DNA from 4 places in the Mesorhizobium sp. WSM4904 genome. Region 2 is predicted to be linked to each of the others. Evidence: predicted binding sites of a transcription regulator. Region 2 holds the regulator's gene; each other region holds the start of a gene.
The links. The regulator LexA, encoded in region 2, represses DNA repair genes until DNA is damaged. The targets are predictions, from matches to a motif close to TGTTCNNNNTGTGTTCNG.
Positions count from the first base shown of each region.

Region 1 (4,270 bases), 840 kb from region 2:
AAACTCGAATCCAAGTCGCACAACAATCCCGACGAGGTCCGCTCGCCCGCCAAGACGCGCGTCGAAATCGTGCGGCTGCCGGGCTTCACGCTCGGGCGGATGAACATGCAGCCGGGCTGGAAATGGTCCGAATGCGTGAAGCCGGTGGTCAAGACCGAAAGCTGCCAAGTCTCGCATGTCGGCTATGTCGTGTCCGGGACGATCACCGTGCGCATGAACGACGGCACGCAAAAGACCTTCGAGGCCGGCACGTCCTACACCATTCCGCCCGGCCATGACGCCTGGGTGGAAGGCAATCAGCCGTTCCAGTGCATCGAGGTGCTCAGCGCAGAACAATACGCCAAGCCGGCATAAGCGCGGCACGTTGAATTCGGGCGGCATTCGAGGCGAAGGCCGGCACAGCTTGCTTGGCGCTGGCAGGCGGCATGGCCGCGGTGGCGGCACTTTTTCTGGCGGACGGACCATGGCCGAGCTTGCCCGGCTTCGTCCTTTTGGATGCATATCGATATCTTAGCAGGAGCGTATATTTCTCATCAGCCGGCGCCGTGTTTTTCTTCCGAGCCCCCGCCGGTCAGGCCCGGCGCATGCTGGCCTACCCCGCCAGAGCGCCGGGCCGCTCCCGCGTCGTGGTCTCCGTCGCCTCTCATCCGGAGTTTACGGCATGGTTCGTGAATTGCAGGCGTTGACGCCGCGGCCGGCGGCATGGCATTGCCGCAGAGTATCATATCAATCGATGCAGATTTGCCACACCCGACGACCGTTTAGCGACTGCTAACGTTAATTGATGCGGCCTGTCGGGCTGCTGGGGTGATATATGGTTATCACCCACGTCGGCGGGGGCTTTGGGTGAGGCCCGACCTGCAGGTGCCTTTGCGCGATCCTTCCGCGGCATGGCCTGCAAGTCGGGTCTTTTTTGTTCGGCAAGGGCCGTGCCGACGTCATATTCAAGAAACTCGCCGGGCGAGACCCAAGCTCCTCAAGCCAGCGAGCTCATCCTGGAACGCGACAGAAAGGCGGTCGGCCAGAAACAGGGGAAAACGTGCGGCCAGGGTTTGGATGCAGGGTCGCTAATATTACGATGTACCTAGCCGACTCGCACCAGTCGGTTAGGCCCGGCGGTCGGTGACCCTACCCACCCCAACGGACTGTCGGGCCGCTAGAGCTTCACCGTTTCACGGAAACGGCGAAGCGCTCTATCTCTTTGTTTTGACGCAATTCCGGACGGAAAGCCGCTCACACCTTTCCTGGAATTGCTTTGACTCTTTGTTTTGACGCAATTCCGGGCGGAAAGCCGCTCACACCTTTCCCGGAATTGCTTTAAAGGGGCGCGCCTCAAGCGCCGCGCACCGCCGAGATTTGCCAGCAAAAGCCCACCAGCCGCTGCCAATTTTGCAGCATGGGGCCATGCTCGCGCGTAAAGAGTATATGCGCAGGCGGATCATCCAAAAACCGTAGCGGAAGTTCCTACCTCTTTCCGCCAAGCACCCTAATCCAAAAGGCCGTGAACAAACTCATATTAGAAGCGGCTTCTATTTCGAACATGGGGAGAACAGAAAGGAACCGTCGCAGGGGCGCCGCGGGGCGACTTCGGGCCAGAGATCGCCGCCAGCAAACGCTCCGGTTGTGCGATACTGTGCAAGGTTGCAGATTTCAGCGTGGCAGGTTGACACAAGGCGCCTTTTGTTCTCTTTATGTTCGCCAAATCTCCCTTACGATAGACGCTGCTAATGCTGCAACGCCGCACAAATGGGGACGGAGCGCGATGCCCGCCACGAACGTCGCTTCAGCCGCCACCATCCTGCATGCCGACCTCGACGCCTTCTACGCCTCGGTCGAGCAGCTGCTCGATCCGTCGCTGCGCGGCAAGCCGATCGCGGTCGGCGGCGGCGTGGTGCTGGCCGCCTCCTATGAGGCGAAGGTTTTTGGCGTGCGCGGCGGCATGCCCGGCCGCAAGGCGCGCGAGCTTTGCCCGCAGCTGATCTTCGTCGGCGGCCGCTTCAGCGAATACCAGCGCCTCGGCGACGCCGCGATCAAGGTGCTCGACGATTTCACGCCGCTGGTCGAGCGCATCTCGATCGACGAGGCCTTTGCCGATGTGGCCGGCTGCACGCACCTGTTCGGGCCGCCGGAGGAGATTGCCAGAAGAATCCGCAGCCGCGTGAAGGCCGAGCTCGGCCTGCCGATCTCGATCGGCGTGGCGCGAACGAAGCATCTCGCCAAGATCGCGTCGCAGGTGGCGAAGCCCGATGGGCTGGTGGTGGTCGAGCCCGGCACCGAGCTCGCCTTCCTGCACGATCTGCCGGTGTCGCTGATGTGGGGCGTCGGCCCGGCGACCAAGGCCAGGCTCGCCGAGATCGGCGTCGAGACCATCGGCCAACTGGCGCGCACCCATAGCGGCGCGCTGGAGCGGCTGATCGGCCATGCCGCCGGCCAGAAGCTTGCGGCGCTCGCCTGGAACCGCGACCCGCGCCGGTTGGAGACGCATCGCCGCGCGCATTCCGCCGGCGCGCAGTCGGCGCTTGGCCGCAAGCCCGCGCTGCCGCGTGTCTTCGTGCCGACGCTCTTGCATCTCGCCGACCGCGTCGCCAGCCGCCTGCGCGCCAAGGACCGGCCGGGCCGCACGGTAACGGTGCGCGTGCGCTTCGCCGACCTGCGCGCGGTCACCCGCTCGGTGACGCTGGAACAGCCGATCCAGGCCACCACGATGCTCGCCGAAATCGCCGAGGAACTGGTGCGCGGCGTGCTCGCCGCCAACCGACACGAGAAGGAGATCTCGCTGCTCGCGATCTCGGTCTCGCATCTGGAAGAAAGTGCCGCGCTGCAGCTCGAACTGCCGCTCGGCCTGGCGGACGAGAAGCTGAAGCCCGGAAGCCGGCAGGGGCTCGCCCGCTTCGGCGCCGACCGCGCCGTCGACAAGATCCGCCAGCGCTTCGGCAAGGAGGCTGTCGGCTACGGCGCCGCGGCGCTGGAAGCAGCACGCTCGGTGCCGGATGAATTCAGGGAACTGGCGGAGAAGGAGCTGTGAGGAGAGCTGCTCCCGCGTCTGGCGTTGCAATGTTGGAGATTGGCGAAGGCTGACGTGACGTCCAATCTTCCCCCTTGTGGGGGAGATGCCCGGCAGGGCAGAGGGCTTAGGAGCGCCGCCCATCGTCTTCGTCATCCTAGGGCGGAGCAAGGAGCGAAGCGACGCGCGCAGACCCTAGGATCCATGCCGTGACGTTGGCCATAGAATGCAACTGTGCAGAATGGTCGCTTTGCAGCAGTGCCAGCTAACATCGATCCATGACCGGTTACGTCTACATGACCGCAAGCCAGAAGGGCGGCACGATCTATATCGGTGTCACCAATGATCTCGGACGTCGCATGCCCGAGCATAAGACCGGTCAGGGCTCGCGCTTCACCAGCCGCTACGGCGTGCAACGTCTGGTCTGGTATGAGGAACACTTCGACATCGCTGACGCCATCCAGCGCGAGAAGTCGCTGAAGCGCTGGCCACGCCAATGGAAGGTGGAACTGATCGAGAAGAACAATCCGGAATGGTTTGAACTCTTTCGCGGAGCCGGATGGTGAGGGTTCTGCACCGTTGTGGCGCCCGCAGGTCACGGCATGGATCCTAGGGTCTGCGCGCGTCGCTTCGCTCCTTGCTCCGCCCTAGGATGACGAAGGAAGGGTTGGCACGCCTCTGTCCTGCCGGACATCTCCCCACTTGGGGAAGATCAGCAGCTTAGGCGCTTTCGCCAATCTCCAATGCTTCCAGAATTACGCCTTCGCCGACGGCGCCCATCCCCTCAAGGGGCAGATTACGCTCCGCCGCCAGCGCTCAGTCAGTCTCCGCAATCTGCCAGTCCAATATCATGCCGGCGCTCATCGTCTCCCCATCATCCAGCGCCGTCAGCCCTGCGCCGTGATGCGCGTCGACCGGGTGCGAGACCGGTTCGAAGCAGAAGAAGCCGGCGTCGGGCGACGGCGAATAGAGGATGTAGACGGTAAGCTCCGGCGAGGCGCTCAGCGCAATCTTGATTCCATCCTCGAGCTGCGTGATCGAGGCGCGGCGGTCCCAGCCGTCGAAGGCGTTGTTCACCTACTCCAGCGGCAGCGGAATGGGGCGCTCGAAATTCCAGTCCGGACGCTCGCGCACCGGCACGACGCCGACAGGCAAATGGCGCTCGTCCTCAAGCCAGACGCGCCTGGCCCTTGCCTGCAGCAGCGTCGTGTCGCCACGCGGGAACCAGGGATGGAAGCCGAGACCGTAAGGCAAGCGCATGCCGGC
Region 1 covers NZ_CP121354.1:5,121,560-5,125,829, forward strand. The annotation lists gene QAZ47_RS24720 (cupin domain-containing protein) at 1-354, shown strand, start outside; gene dinB (DNA polymerase IV) at 1,763-3,025, shown strand; gene QAZ47_RS24730 (GIY-YIG nuclease family protein) at 3,283-3,570, shown strand; gene QAZ47_RS24735 (hypothetical protein) at 3,821-4,081, opposite strand; gene QAZ47_RS24740 (hypothetical protein) at 4,082-4,270, opposite strand, start outside.
Region 1: a site for LexA is predicted at 1,682-1,699, ahead of dinB (DNA polymerase IV). Genes of this name have one in related genera too.

Region 2 (4,270 bases):
GCCCGACCGCGCCCTCCCCGGCCTGAAGGTCACTGCGCTTGCCCGCGTCACCGGCAAGACCGGCGTGGAGATGGAGGCGCTGACTGCGGCGTCGATCGCCTGCCTCACCATCTACGACATGGCCAAGGCGGCGGACCGCGCCATGGTTATCTCCGGCATCAGGCTGGTCGAGAAGACCGGCGGCAAGTCGGGCGACTACAAGTCCGTCAAATCCGGGGCGAGTTCCTGACGATGGCGCTGGTTCCGGTCGCCGAAGCGCTCGAGCGCTTGTTGGATGGCGCAACCGCAATGCCGGGCGAAAACGTGCCGCTGGCCGATGCGGCCGGCCGGGTGCTCGCCGAACCGGTGGTGGCGCTGCGCACCCAGCCGCCCTTCAACGCTTCGGCCATGGACGGCTATGCCGCCCGCGCTGTCGACGTGACCTCCGTGCCGGCGCGGCTTTCCGTGATCGGCGTGGCGCCCGCCGGGCGCGGTTTTATCGGCTCCGTCGGCAAGGGTAAGGCGGTGCGCATCTTCACCGGCGCACCGCTACCTGAAGGCGCCGACACCGTCGTCATCCAGGAAAATGTTCGCGACCTCGGCGGCGGCCGCATCGAAGTGACCGAGCCGACGGCGGAAGCTCGCAACGTCCGTCGCCGTGGGCTCGACTTCGGCCAGGGTGATGTAGTTCTAGAAAAAGGCCGCCTGCTCGATCCGGCAGCGCTATCGCTGGCGGCCTCCGCCAATCATCCGAGCCTCAACGTGGTGCGTCGGCCGATTGTGGCCATCATCGCCACGGGCGACGAGTTGCTGCCGCCCGGAAGCACGCTCGGCCCCGACCAGATCATCTCGTCCAACGCCTATGGCGTAGCGGCGACGGCGCAATCGGTCGGTGCCCGCGCTCTCGACCTCGGTATCGCCGCCGACCGGCAGGATGCGATTTCGGCGCTGGTCAAGAAAGCGGTCGCGGTCGGCGCCGATGTCATCGTCACCCTCGGCGGCGCCTCGGTCGGTGATCATGATTTGATCCACGACGTGCTGACCGGCGAAGGCATGCAGCTCGATTTCTGGAAGATCGCCATGCGCCCCGGCAAGCCGCTGATGTTTGGCCGGCTTGGCAAAATCCGCTGCATCGGCCTGCCCGGCAATCCGGTGGCGAGTCTTGTCTGCTCGCAATTGTTCCTGAAGCCGCTCCTGGCGCGTCTTGGCGGCCGCAGCTACCGCCAGGATATCCGGACCGCGCGGTTGGCTTCCGCGATGCACGCCAACGATCTCAGGCAGGACTATGTGCGGGCAGTCGTACGTGAGGATGCCGGACAGTTGATCGCGACACCGTTCAGCATCCAGGATTCCTCCATGCTGAGGATGCTCGCCGACGCCAACGGCCTGATCGTGCGCGAGCCCTTCGCCCCGGCTGCGGAAGCCGGCGACGAATGCAGCGTTCTGATGTTACGCTGAACAAAACGTCAACAGATTCACTAAACTTTAAACGGTTGCGGAACACAACTGGAACAGATAGTGTTTGTTCTGGGTTTGTTTTTCTGATTCTGGTTCCAAAACCCATGGGGGCCGCCATGCTGACGCGCAAACAACATGAACTGCTGATGTTCATCCATGAACGGCTCAAGGAAAGCGGCATTCCGCCGTCTTTCGACGAGATGAAGGAAGCGCTCGACCTCGCTTCGAAGTCGGGCATCCACCGTTTGATCACGGCACTGGAGGAGCGCGGCTTTATTCGCCGGCTGCCGAACCGCGCACGCGCTCTTGAGGTGCTGCGCCTGCCCGATTCGATCGCGCCCGGCCTGAATGCGGCGAGAAAATTCTCGCCGAGCGTCATCCAAGGCGGTCAAGGCAATCTCGGCCGGCAGATCAAGCCAGCGGCGCCCTCCCGCACACCGACGCCCAGCAATGACGACGACGCCGTTTCGGCCGTGTCCATCCCGGTGATGGGTCGCATTGCCGCCGGTGTGCCGATCGACGCCATCCAGCACCAGACGCATTCGATCACAGTTCCGCCGGACATGATCGCAGGCGGCGAGCACTACGCGCTTGAGGTCAAGGGCGATTCGATGATCGAAGCCGGCATCTTCGACGGCGACACGGTGATCATCCGCAATGCTAACACAGCGAGCCCGGGCGAGATCGTGGTGGCGCTGGTGGACGACGAGGAAGCGACGCTGAAACGCTTCCGCCGCAAGGGCGCCTCGATTGCGCTCGAGGCCGCCAACCCGGCCTATGAGACCCGCATCTTCGGACCGGACAGGGTCAAGGTGCAGGGCAAGCTGGTCGGGCTCATTCGTCGCTACTGAGTGGCGGCGGCTTGGTCTGTGGCTTCTCAGGCCGCTCGTATGGCGCTAGCCCCCTCGCCTCGCGCGAGTAGCGCCGCTGTTCGTGCCAGGGGCGATAGGGCTTTTCGACGGCGTATTGAATGGCGGCTCGCGCCGTTGCCGACTGTGGGTCGAAGTAGACGGCGGCGCTGCCGTCGCGCGCAAGCTGCCGCTTGGTGACGACGAGGATGCGTGGATCGCGGCAAGGGTTGTAGGCCGTGGCGTCGTTGATGACGATGAGGTCGGCGAAGCCGCAGGCCGGCCTGGCGCTATCGCGGTTTTCCGCCAAGGCGACGATTGCACCGGACGGATGCCGGCCAATGCAGAGATCGCCAGTGCAGTAAAAGGGGGATCCCGCCGGCAGGTCGACCGGGTCGGCGATGTCGAATGCGCCTTTCGCGAATGTTTCCGGCGGCACGATCGTTTCGGCCCTCAGCGCACGTTTCCAATTGTCGGTGGTGAACTCGTTGGAGCGGGCGCGATTGACGGCGAGCTCGCCACCGCCGATCGGCATCGCCACCAGATGCGCGTCCTCGGAGATCAGCAGGTCCGGCGTGCGCACTTGCGGGACCGCCAGTAGTGCGGCCAGCGCGAAGGGCACTGCCGCCAGCCTGAGCCAGGTGGTGGCCATGGTTGCTATCACCAGCGCGATTGTCGCGAGCAGCACCGACTGGATCGAGATCAGCCCCACGGCATCGACCGGCGACCGCTCCGAAATCCAGGCCGAAATCGCGATCATCGCCGTCAGGCCCTTGCCCATCAAATAGAGGAAAGGTCCGTCGAAGCCGAACGGCATCATGACCGCGCTGGCGACGGCAAGGAACATCACGACGGTGACGATCGGCATGATCGCCAGATTGGCCAGCAGGCTGAGCGGCGAGACGCGCTGGAAGTGCCAGATGGCAAACAGCGCCGTAGCGCTTCCGGCAATGATAGACGTTATGGCGGCGCCGCCCGCTCCGACCGCAAGCTTGTGCGACAGGAACCGCAGGAACGACCGCTTCGCCGGCGGCGCTTTCGACTTGCCGGCGCGGTAGTCGGCCCATCCGGCATAGGCGCCGACAAGGGCCGCGGTCGCGGCGAACGACATCTGGAAGCTCGGACCAACCACTTCGTGCGGTGACACCATGATGACGGCAATGGCCGAAATCGCCAGGTTGCGCATCGTCAACGCCGCACGGTCGAAGAGCACGGCGACCAGCATGACGGCGAGCATGATGAAGCTTCGTTCGGCGGCGACCACCACGCCGGAGATGACGAGGTAAGCAGCGATCGACACCAGCGCGACCGCTGCGGCATATTTCTTCACCGGCCGGCGTGACGAGAAATCCGGAAGCAGCGCGAAGACGCCGCGCAGCAAAAGCATGACCGTGCCGGCGACCAGCGCCATGTGCAGCCCGGAAATCGAGATGATGTGGTAGATGCCGGTCCGCCGCATCGCCTCGTTGATGTCCTCGGGAATGCCCGCGCGAACGCCGACGATCAGCGCCGCGGCAATCTCGCCTTCGGGTCCGCCGACGGTGCTTCTGATGTGATCGGCAATCGTCTCGCGCGCATTCTCGATCGCCCAGGCGATGCTCGCCTGGGCGGGAGGGTCGCTTGCCGGAATGACTTTCGGATCGCCGAGGAAAAATCCACTGGCACCGATGCCGGAGAAATAGCTGTCGAAGGAAAAATCATAACTTTCGGGGCGAACCGGTCCGGTCGGCGGCAGGAGCCGTGCATAGCCCGTCACCAGCGATCCAGCCTTGACGTTAGGCGGAATCCCGCGCGCCGAGAGCCTGACGCGATCCGGCGCGTAGCGCAGTTTTGGCTGCGCGGTCGAGACGAGGTCGATGGTCAGCCGCACCCGGCCATTGGCCATCTCCTCGGCGACGACAACGCGACCCGTCAGCCGCGTCTGTATCTCGGAGCCGAGCATCGGCGTTGCGGCCCGCCATGTCTCGACCTTCGCGGCGACAAAG
Region 2 covers NZ_CP121354.1:4,279,975-4,284,244, reverse strand. The annotation lists gene moaC (cyclic pyranopterin monophosphate synthase MoaC) at 1-229, shown strand, start outside; gene glp (gephyrin-like molybdotransferase Glp) at 232-1,437, shown strand; gene lexA (transcriptional repressor LexA) at 1,554-2,288, shown strand; gene QAZ47_RS20515 (ComEC/Rec2 family competence protein) at 2,272-4,270, opposite strand, start outside.

Region 3 (4,270 bases), 1.6 Mb from region 2:
TCGCTTCGGACTGCGCACCGCCGACTATCTGCTGTGCCGCGAATGCGGCGTCTATGTCGTGGCGATCGCCGGCGATGGCGCTGACGCCAGGGCCATCGTCATCATCAATGCGCTGGATGATCGAGAGCAGTTCTCCCGCGAGCCGATCCCGGTCCGCTACGACGCCGAAAGCCGCGAGCAGCGACTGGCCAGGCGTCGCACCGCCTGGATGCCGGTTGAAGTGCGTGGGATCTGATCCCGTTTGTTTTGACGCAATTCCGGACGGAAACCGCTAGAGCAATTCCAGGAAAAGTGAGCGGTTTTCCGCCTGGAATTGCGTAAAAACAAAGAGTTAGAGCGGTTCGGCGTTTCCGTGAAACGGTGAACCGCTCTAGGCACTTTTCCTGGAATTGCTCAGCGAATTACCGGCTCGCCGTGGAAGCGGCGGCGCGAAGGCCGCGAGACACCGAAGCCGATTTCCATCATCAGGCGCGGCGTGATCGCCGGCACCGTGCCCATGTGGAAGCCGAACGGATCCTCGACGAAGCCGAGGCCCGCCTCGCCCGTCAGCGTGACCGGGCTTTGCTGGCCGTAGACATCCAGCACCTCTTCCGCCGGATGGCCTACCAGGAGCGTCAGTTGGTGCTTGAGCGCGCGGCGCTTGTGGCTGCCGCGGACATAGACATGCGGCCCGGTACCGGCGTCGACCGGCGCCAGATAGAAGAAGAACTTCAGCATGCGCCAGTCGTCGAGGTCGAAATGGTATTTGCCGAGCGAGGCGAGGTTCTTGTCGGCGTCGGAAGCCTTGCCGGTCGGGAAGCTCCACCAGACGCGCGTGGTGATCAGTTTCGCCTGGCCGCCGAGATAATGCCGGGCAACGTCGAGCAGCAGCGGATCCCGTTGAATGGCAAGCGCGGCCGGGCAGTCGAGGATGCGCTCGAAAAAATGGCCGCTGAGCAGCGAGCGACCGAAACGCTTCTCGGCCTCGGCATGGTCGCCCGGCATGAATTCGAGACGGCGGTCGAAATTGCCGAAACAGGGCGTGCGTTGCGCGAAAGCGGCGATCTCCTCATGGATCGCCGGCGGCAGCATGAAGCCCGAAAACAGCCCATCGGTGCGCAGCGCCTCGACGACCGCGTCGCGTTCGATGCCGGTGAACATCGTTGCACCCGCATCGTCGAGCGGACGGGCCGCCCTGGCGCCAAGCCAATGCATGCGACGCCCCGGCATGGTGCGCGCCAGCACGAACATCGGCAGCCAGGCCGGGTTTTCGCGAAGATCCTTCAAATAGGTCGGGATGCGCACGGCGATGCGCCTGAGCAGGCTGCCGTCGCGGGCGATGGCCTCCAGGCTGGCCGCACCGGAATTGTCTGGGGGAGCAAGATTCATCGGGGTCCTCATATGCATTGACGTTCGACGAAGCGACGCCCGCCTATCGCTTCGGCATTACCCAATCCCGATTGTCCCGCATGCCGGGATGCTAACCTCGCCCTTAATTTTGTGCAATGCACAATAAAGCAACGACTGAAATTTGCTGCCCGGCTTTCCTCGTGCGGGCGCCTGCATCACTTCGGCGGCGCGACCCAGATTTCGGCGCTGAGCCTTCTGGTAGCCAGGCCACGCGCCAGGGCTTCGGCGCTGCGCGCGCTTTTCGCCAGAGCCGCGGCCTGGCGCTTGCTGATGACGAGACCTTCGGCCAGCGCACGACTGCCCGAAAACACACGAGCCAGGAACGGTGTGCGATTGCCGCGGGCACGTGAGAAGCGCGCGGGCATGCTCTGCCTTGCCGTGTGGGCCGCGACCTCCTCGATCCAGCCTTCTGCCAGTCGCGCGCCGGGCTCGAGCAGCAGCAGCCAATCCCCCTTGGCATGGCCGATACCGGCGGCAACGCCGCCGGCCACATAATGGCAGCCGGCATGCTCTGCTACGCGATGCGTCTGGTCGGTCGAGCCGGTGTCGCAGACGACCACATCGCGCACGACGCCCTCGACCGCGCCGCCGATCAGCGAGGCGAGCGTGCGGGCAAGACCCTCTTCGTCGTTCTTGGTCTCGATGAGAACGCTGAGCATTCTTAGCCGAATAGCCGAAAGCCGGGCGCTGCGCCAGTTGCGCGTCCCAGCGGAAAAAGTTCTTGCTTTGTTCTCATCGGCAAAATAGGAATAGTTTCATGACTAGAGCGATTCGACATCCTGCCGACAGTCCTTGGGAGAGGGCGAAAATGGAACAGATCGTCCGCGCCGACATTGCCGCCTTCGGAGCAGGCAGGGCCGAGATGGCCAATGCCATGATCGAGCAGAGCGGCATGCGCATCCGCCCCGACCGCAACCGCGGGCGCTCCGCCGGCATCAATCCGTCCGGCCGGTTTGAGCCGGTCAGCCGGCATGTGTTCGACGACGGCTGGAACTCGCTGGAAGAGCTGCCACCGTTCAAGACGGAGGTGCAGGTCGAGAAGCCGCGCACCATCATCACCCACAACGAATCGCCGGACATTTCCTTCGACCGTTCGATCAATCCCTACCGCGGCTGCGAGCATGGCTGCGTCTACTGCTTCGCCAGGCCGACGCATGCCTTCATGGGCCTGTCGCCGGGACTCGATTTCGAATCGAAGCTGTTCGCCAAGCCGGATGCAGCACGCATGCTGGACAGGGAATTGTCGAAGCCCGGCTACCAGCCGCGCACCATTGCCATCGGCACCAACACCGATCCCTACCAGCCGATCGAGAAGCAGTACCGGATCATGCGCGAGATCCTGGAGGTGCTGGAGGCGCGCGGCCATCCGGTCGGCATCGTCACCAAGTCGGCGCTGGTGACGCGCGACATCGATATCCTGTCGCGCATGGCCGAACGCGGCCTCGCCAAGGTGGCGCTGTCGGTTACCACGCTCGACCGCATGCTGGCGCGGACCATGGAGCCGCGTGCGTCGACGCCGACGAAGCGGCTGGAGGCGATAAGGCAGCTTTCGGATGCCGGCGTCCCCGCTTCGGTGATGGTGGCGCCGATCATTCCGGGCCTCAACGATCCGGAACTGGAGCGCATCCTCGATTCGGCGCGCGCCGCCGGCGCCAGGGAAGCGGGCTATGTCGTTCTGCGCCTGCCGCTCGAAGTGGCGCCGATCTTCAAGGACTGGCTCTTGCGCCATTATCCGGACCGCTACCGGCACGTGATGTCGCTGATCCGCTCGATGCGCGACGGCAAGGATTACGATTCGGAATGGGGCAAGCGCATGAAGGGCGCCGGTCCGTATGCGTGGCAGATCGGCCGGCGCTTCGAGATCGCCGCCAAGCGGCTCGGTCTCAATGCCGAGCGGCGGCAGCTTCGGACCGATCAATTCGTCGCAGGCTCCGGCGCCGGCGAGCAGCTGATGCTGCTGTGATGACGGCGCCGGCCATGAAAGGCCTGCGATCCGCTAAGTATTTGTTTTTACGCAATTCCAGGATGAAGAACCACTGCGCACTTTCCCGGAATTGCTCAAGAATCCCGTCCGGCCCAGTCCCCCGGCCGTGAGACGGTGCCCTCCCGGTCCGAAGCCCCATCCGACCCGGAGGGACTTGCGGAGAATCGGAGCGGATGCGAACCTCGCCGCACCATGGCTCGCGCGCGTTCCGATTCTCCGCTTCTGTTTGAAATGGTCGAGAAGCCCGACTTCTCCATCGAGACGAAGGCGATGGCCGAGGGACTTTGGCCAGTCGCGGGCATGGACGAGGCCGGCCGCGGGCCACTAGCCGGTCCGGTTGTGGCAGCAGCCGTCGTGCTCGACCCCGCCAACATTCCCGAAGGCCTCGATGATTCCAAGCGCCTCACCCACCTGCAGCGCGAGGCGCTGTTCCTGAAAATCCTGGGCTCAGCGCTCAGCGTCTCGATGGCCTCGATCAGCGCCGAAGGCATCGACAACAGCAATATTTTGAAAGCCAGCCTGGAAGCGATGCGCCGTGCCGCCGCCGGCCTGTCGCTGCGGCCCAGGCTGGCTTTGGCCGACGGCCGCGACGTGCCGCCAGGACTCGCCTGCGAGGGCCGCGCTTTGATCAAGGGCGACCAGCGCTCACAATCGATCGCCGCCGCCTCGATCGTCGCCAAGGTGATGCGCGACCGCATGATGTGCGGCTGCGGCGGCCATCACGAGCATTACGGCTTCGAGGTGCATATGGGCTATGCGACGGTCCGGCATCGGACCGCGATCGAAGCGCATGGCCCGGTGGCAAGACTGCACCGCGCATCCTTCGCGCCGTTCCGGCTGGGTGGCGTCGAGGTGGTCGAAGAGGAAGAGAGCTTCGCCGGATTGGAGTGATAGCTA
Region 3 covers NZ_CP121354.1:5,922,052-5,926,321, forward strand. The annotation lists gene QAZ47_RS28790 (hypothetical protein) at 1-235, shown strand, start outside; gene QAZ47_RS28795 (hypothetical protein) at 394-1,368, opposite strand; gene QAZ47_RS28800 (glycosyltransferase) at 1,545-2,048, opposite strand; gene QAZ47_RS28805 (PA0069 family radical SAM protein) at 2,198-3,352, shown strand; gene QAZ47_RS28810 (ribonuclease HII) at 3,566-4,264, shown strand.
Region 3: a site for LexA is predicted at 2,106-2,123, ahead of QAZ47_RS28805 (PA0069 family radical SAM protein). Genes of this name have one in related genera too.

Region 4 (4,270 bases), 3.1 Mb from region 2:
GAAGGAATTCCGGAAGCAGAAGGGGATGCTGGGCTGGTTCGAGGCGGTGCGGCTGAGCAAGGATCCCAGCGTCTACACCGTGCTCTTCGAGGACAGCGTCGCGCTGCTTGGCCTGATCGTCGCGTTCGCGTGCATCCTTGCGTCCGAACTGCTAGAGATTCCTGAACTCGATGGCGCCGGCTCGATCGGCATCGCGATCATCCTAGGCGCGACCGCGATCTTCCTGGCGCGCGAGAGCAAGGGCCTGCTGCTCGGCGAGCCAGCTTCGCCCGAAGTGCAACGCAAGGTTCTGGCGATCGCCGGGCAGGACCCGGCCGTGCAGCGGGCGAACGGCATATTGAGCGTCCATATCGGCCCTGAAGAGATCGTCGCCGGCTTGAGCATCGAGTTCGAGGATCATCTCACAGCGCCCGAGATCGAGGCGTGCATCGAGCGCCTGGAGGCGCGGCTGAACGAGGAGATGCCCGAGATCGCCAGGCTGTTCGTCAAGCCGCAGGCGACTGGCACATGGGAGATGCGACGCAAGACTATCGCCGAGGCCTCCGACGAGCACTAGATTGGGTGAACCCTTAAGGAGGAAAGCTGATGAAGATCGACGGCGGGTGCCATTGCGGCGCCATCACCTACGAGGCGGAGGTCGATCCCGAAAAGACCTCGATCTGCCACTGCACGGATTGCCAGCAGCTCACCGGCACCGCCTTCCGCGTTACCGTGCGCGTGCCTGAGGAGGACTACCGCATCACCAAGGGCGAGCCCAAGGTCTACATCAAGACCGGGTCGAGCGGCGCCAAGCGGGCGCAGGGCTTTTGCGGCGAGTGCGGCTCGCATCTTTACGCCACCTCCGTCGGCGACGGGCCGAAGGTTTATGGCATCAGGACGGGTACGGCGCGCCAGCGCGACCAGTTGGTGCCGAGGACGCAATACTGGCATCGCTCGGCGCTGCACTGGCTGCCGGAATTCGAGGGCACCAGGGTCGTCGAGGAGCAGTAGGGGGGCTTTAGTGGGCTGTCTCAGGCCTCTGCGATTGGCAAAGCCTCCTGAACTTCGTCATCCTCAGGCTTGACCCGAGGATCCATGCCGCGACCGTTGCCGTAGGTGCAACGGTGCGGAATTCTATAACCGTTGCAAAGCTTTAGCGTCACGGCATGATCCCAGGGTCTGCGCCGCGTCGCTTCGCTCCTTGCTCCGCCCTAGGATGACGATGGGAAAGAGCGGCTCGGCTAATCGCCAACGGCGTAACAACCCATCTACTCCCCGTCTTCGACGACGCGCAACCTGAGCTGGCCTGTCTTCGAGTCCGCCACGCGCGCGCCTGCCTCGGCCTTCGCCGGACGCGGCGGCTCGGCTTCCGTCTCGCCGAATTCCAGCGCCTCGATCTTCTGGCCGCGCTTGGTGACTTTCGACGTCGAGACGAGGATGTCGTCGATATCCTTGGCCGCCTGGCCGAAATGCGTCTGCAGCCGGCGCACGCGCTCGTCGACGCGCCCTACGTCCTCCATCAGGCGGATGACCTCGCCCTGGATCAGATGCGCCTGCTCGCGCATGCGCGCGTCCTTGAGGATCGCCTGGATGACCTGGATCGACAGCATCAGCAACGACGGCGAGACGATAACGACGCGGGCGCGGTGCGCCTTCTGCACCACTGCCTCGAAATTCTCATGGATCTCGGCGAACACCGATTCCGACGGCACGAACATAAAGGCGGTGTCCTGCGTCTCGCCCTGGATCAGGTATTTTTCGGCGATATCGCGGACATGCACCTCGATGTCCCGCCTGAACGCCTGCGCCGCCACCTTCTGCAGCTCGGCGCCCTCCGCGGCGCGGATGGCGTTCCACGCTTCCAGCGGGAACTTCGCGTCGATGGCAAGCATCGGCGCGCCATTTGGCATCCGCACCAGGCAGTCCGGCCGGCTGCCGTTGGAGAGGCTCGCCTGGAACTCGTAGGCGCCGTGCGGCAGACCGTCGGCGATGATCGCTTCCATGCGCGACTGGCCGAAGGCGCCGCGCGTCTGCTTGTTGGAAAGGATCGCCTGCAGCTGCACGACCTGGCCGGCGAGAGACTGTATGTTGCCCTGCGCCGTGTCGATCACTGCCAGCCGCTCCTGCAGCTTGGCCAGGCTCTCATGCGTCGACTTCGTCTGCTCGGCCATGGTCTGGCCGAGGCGGCCGGTCATGGCGTCGAGCCGCTGGCCGAGCGATTGGGTCAGCTCGGCCTGCCTGGCGCCGAACACTTCGGCGATCGCGCCCATGCGCCCCTGCATCTCGGCCTGCGCCTGCAGGATGTCCGCCATCCGCGCCTCGGTGTCACGGGCATGATCGGCCGCTTCGGCTGCGGCAATCGCGCGCGCCTTGCCCGCGCGCCACAAGGCGATGACGAGCGCCAGGACCAATGCCAGCAGCAGCAGCGCGCCGAAGCCGAGCACCCCGCCGAGCGTGATCGTGGTGGCGCCGAGTCGCGCGACCGGTTGAGAAAGGATCAAGGACATGTCGTTCATGCGGACAGCATAGCCGATTCGGCTCGCCGAAACAGATCAAAACGTGAACAGGTCGCAGCCGCCCCCGTTGACGCTTTTCCAACGACGTCTTAGGTGAGACGCCATGTCGATCAAGCCGCTCATCATCCTTCCCGATCCGATCCTGCGCCAGGTTTCCAAACCGGTCGAGCGCGTCGACGGCGATTTGCGCAAGCTCGCCGACGATATGCTGGAAACCATGTACGACGCGCCGGGCATCGGGCTGGCGGCAATCCAGGTCGGCGAGCCGCGGCGCTTGCTGGTCATCGACCTCGCCAAGGAGGGCGAGCCGCCCGCGCCGCATGTCTTCATCAATCCGGAAATCCTCGAAAGCTCCGACGAGCGCTCGGTCTATGAGGAAGGCTGTCTGTCGATCCCCGACTACTATGCCGAGGTCGAGCGTCCCGCAGCGGTTCGGGTGAAGTATCTCGATCGCGACGGCAAGCTGCAGGAGATGCAGGCCGAAGGACTGATGGCGACCTGCCTGCAGCACGAGATCGACCATCTCAACGGCGTGCTGTTCATCGACCACATCTCGAAGCTGAAGCGCGACATGGTGGTCAGGAAATTCAAGAAGCTCGCCAAGGACAAGGCGCCGGGCAAGATGGTGGGCTAGGGGTCATGCCCCTTCGCGTCATCTTCATGGGCACGCCGGATTTTTCCGTGCCGACGCTCAGCGCCATTGCCGAGGCCGGCCATGACATCGCGGCCGTCTATACGCAGCCGCCGCGCGCGGCCGGCCGGCGCGGACTGGAGCTTACGCCGTCGCCTGTGCAGCGCGAGGCGGAGCGGCTTGGCCTCCAGGTGCGGACGCCGACATCGCTCAAGGGCGAGGCCGAGCAGCGAGCCTTTGCCGAGTTGCGGGCCGACGTCGCCGTGGTCGTCGCCTACGGCCTGCTTCTGCCGAAACCCGTGCTGGAGGCAACCAGGCTCGGCTGCCTCAACGGCCATGCCTCGCTTTTGCCGCGCTGGCGCGGTGCCGCGCCCATCCAGCGCGCCATCATGGCCGGCGATGCCGAAACCGGCATGATGGTGATGCGCATGGAAGAGGGTCTGGACACCGGCCCGGTGGCGTTGGTTGAAAAATGCGCCATCGGACCCGATATGACCGCCGGCGAATTGCATGACCGCCTGATGGCTCAAGGCGCTTCGCTGATGGTGGAAGCACTGACGCAGCTGGGGATAAATTGTCTGACATTTACCCCGCAGCCGACGGAAGGAGTGACCTACGCCCGAAAGATCGATAAATCGGAGACACGCGTAGACTGGACGCGGCCTGCCGGCGAAGTCCACAATCACATTCGCGGCCTCTCGCCCTTTCCGGGCGCTTGGTGCGAGGTCGAAATTGGTGGCCGCGTGGAGCGGCTGAAACTGCTTCGCTCGACGCTTTCCGATGGCGTCGGCGAGTCGGGAGGTATTCTCGATGACCGGCTGACGGTCGCCTGCGGGTCAGGCGCGGTCCGGCTGGTCGAAGTTCAACGGGCGGGCGGAAGGCCCGCCGCCGCGCAGGAGTTCTTGCGCGGAGCCAAGATCGAAAAAGGAACGAAACTCAAATGAGCATGATGTCGATACGCGCGGCGACGCCGCGGGATCGCGAGGCGATCCGCCTTGTCGAAGAGCATGCGTTCGGTCAGCGGACCGAGGCCGGCCTGGTCGACGCGCTGGTGACCGGCGGCGATGCCGTCGTCGAGCTGGTGGCGGAAGAGGATGGCCAGGTCGTCGGCCACATCCTGTTTTCCAGGCTCTTGGTGCAGACG
Region 4 covers NZ_CP121354.1:725,120-729,389, reverse strand. The annotation lists gene QAZ47_RS03410 (cation diffusion facilitator family transporter) at 1-556, shown strand, start outside; gene QAZ47_RS03405 (GFA family protein) at 586-990, shown strand; gene QAZ47_RS03400 (DNA recombination protein RmuC) at 1,248-2,495, opposite strand; gene def (peptide deformylase) at 2,599-3,129, shown strand; gene fmt (methionyl-tRNA formyltransferase) at 3,135-4,070, shown strand; gene QAZ47_RS03385 (N-acetyltransferase) at 4,067-4,270, shown strand, end outside.
Region 4: a site for LexA is predicted at 2,528-2,545, ahead of QAZ47_RS03400 (DNA recombination protein RmuC). Genes of this name have one in related genera too.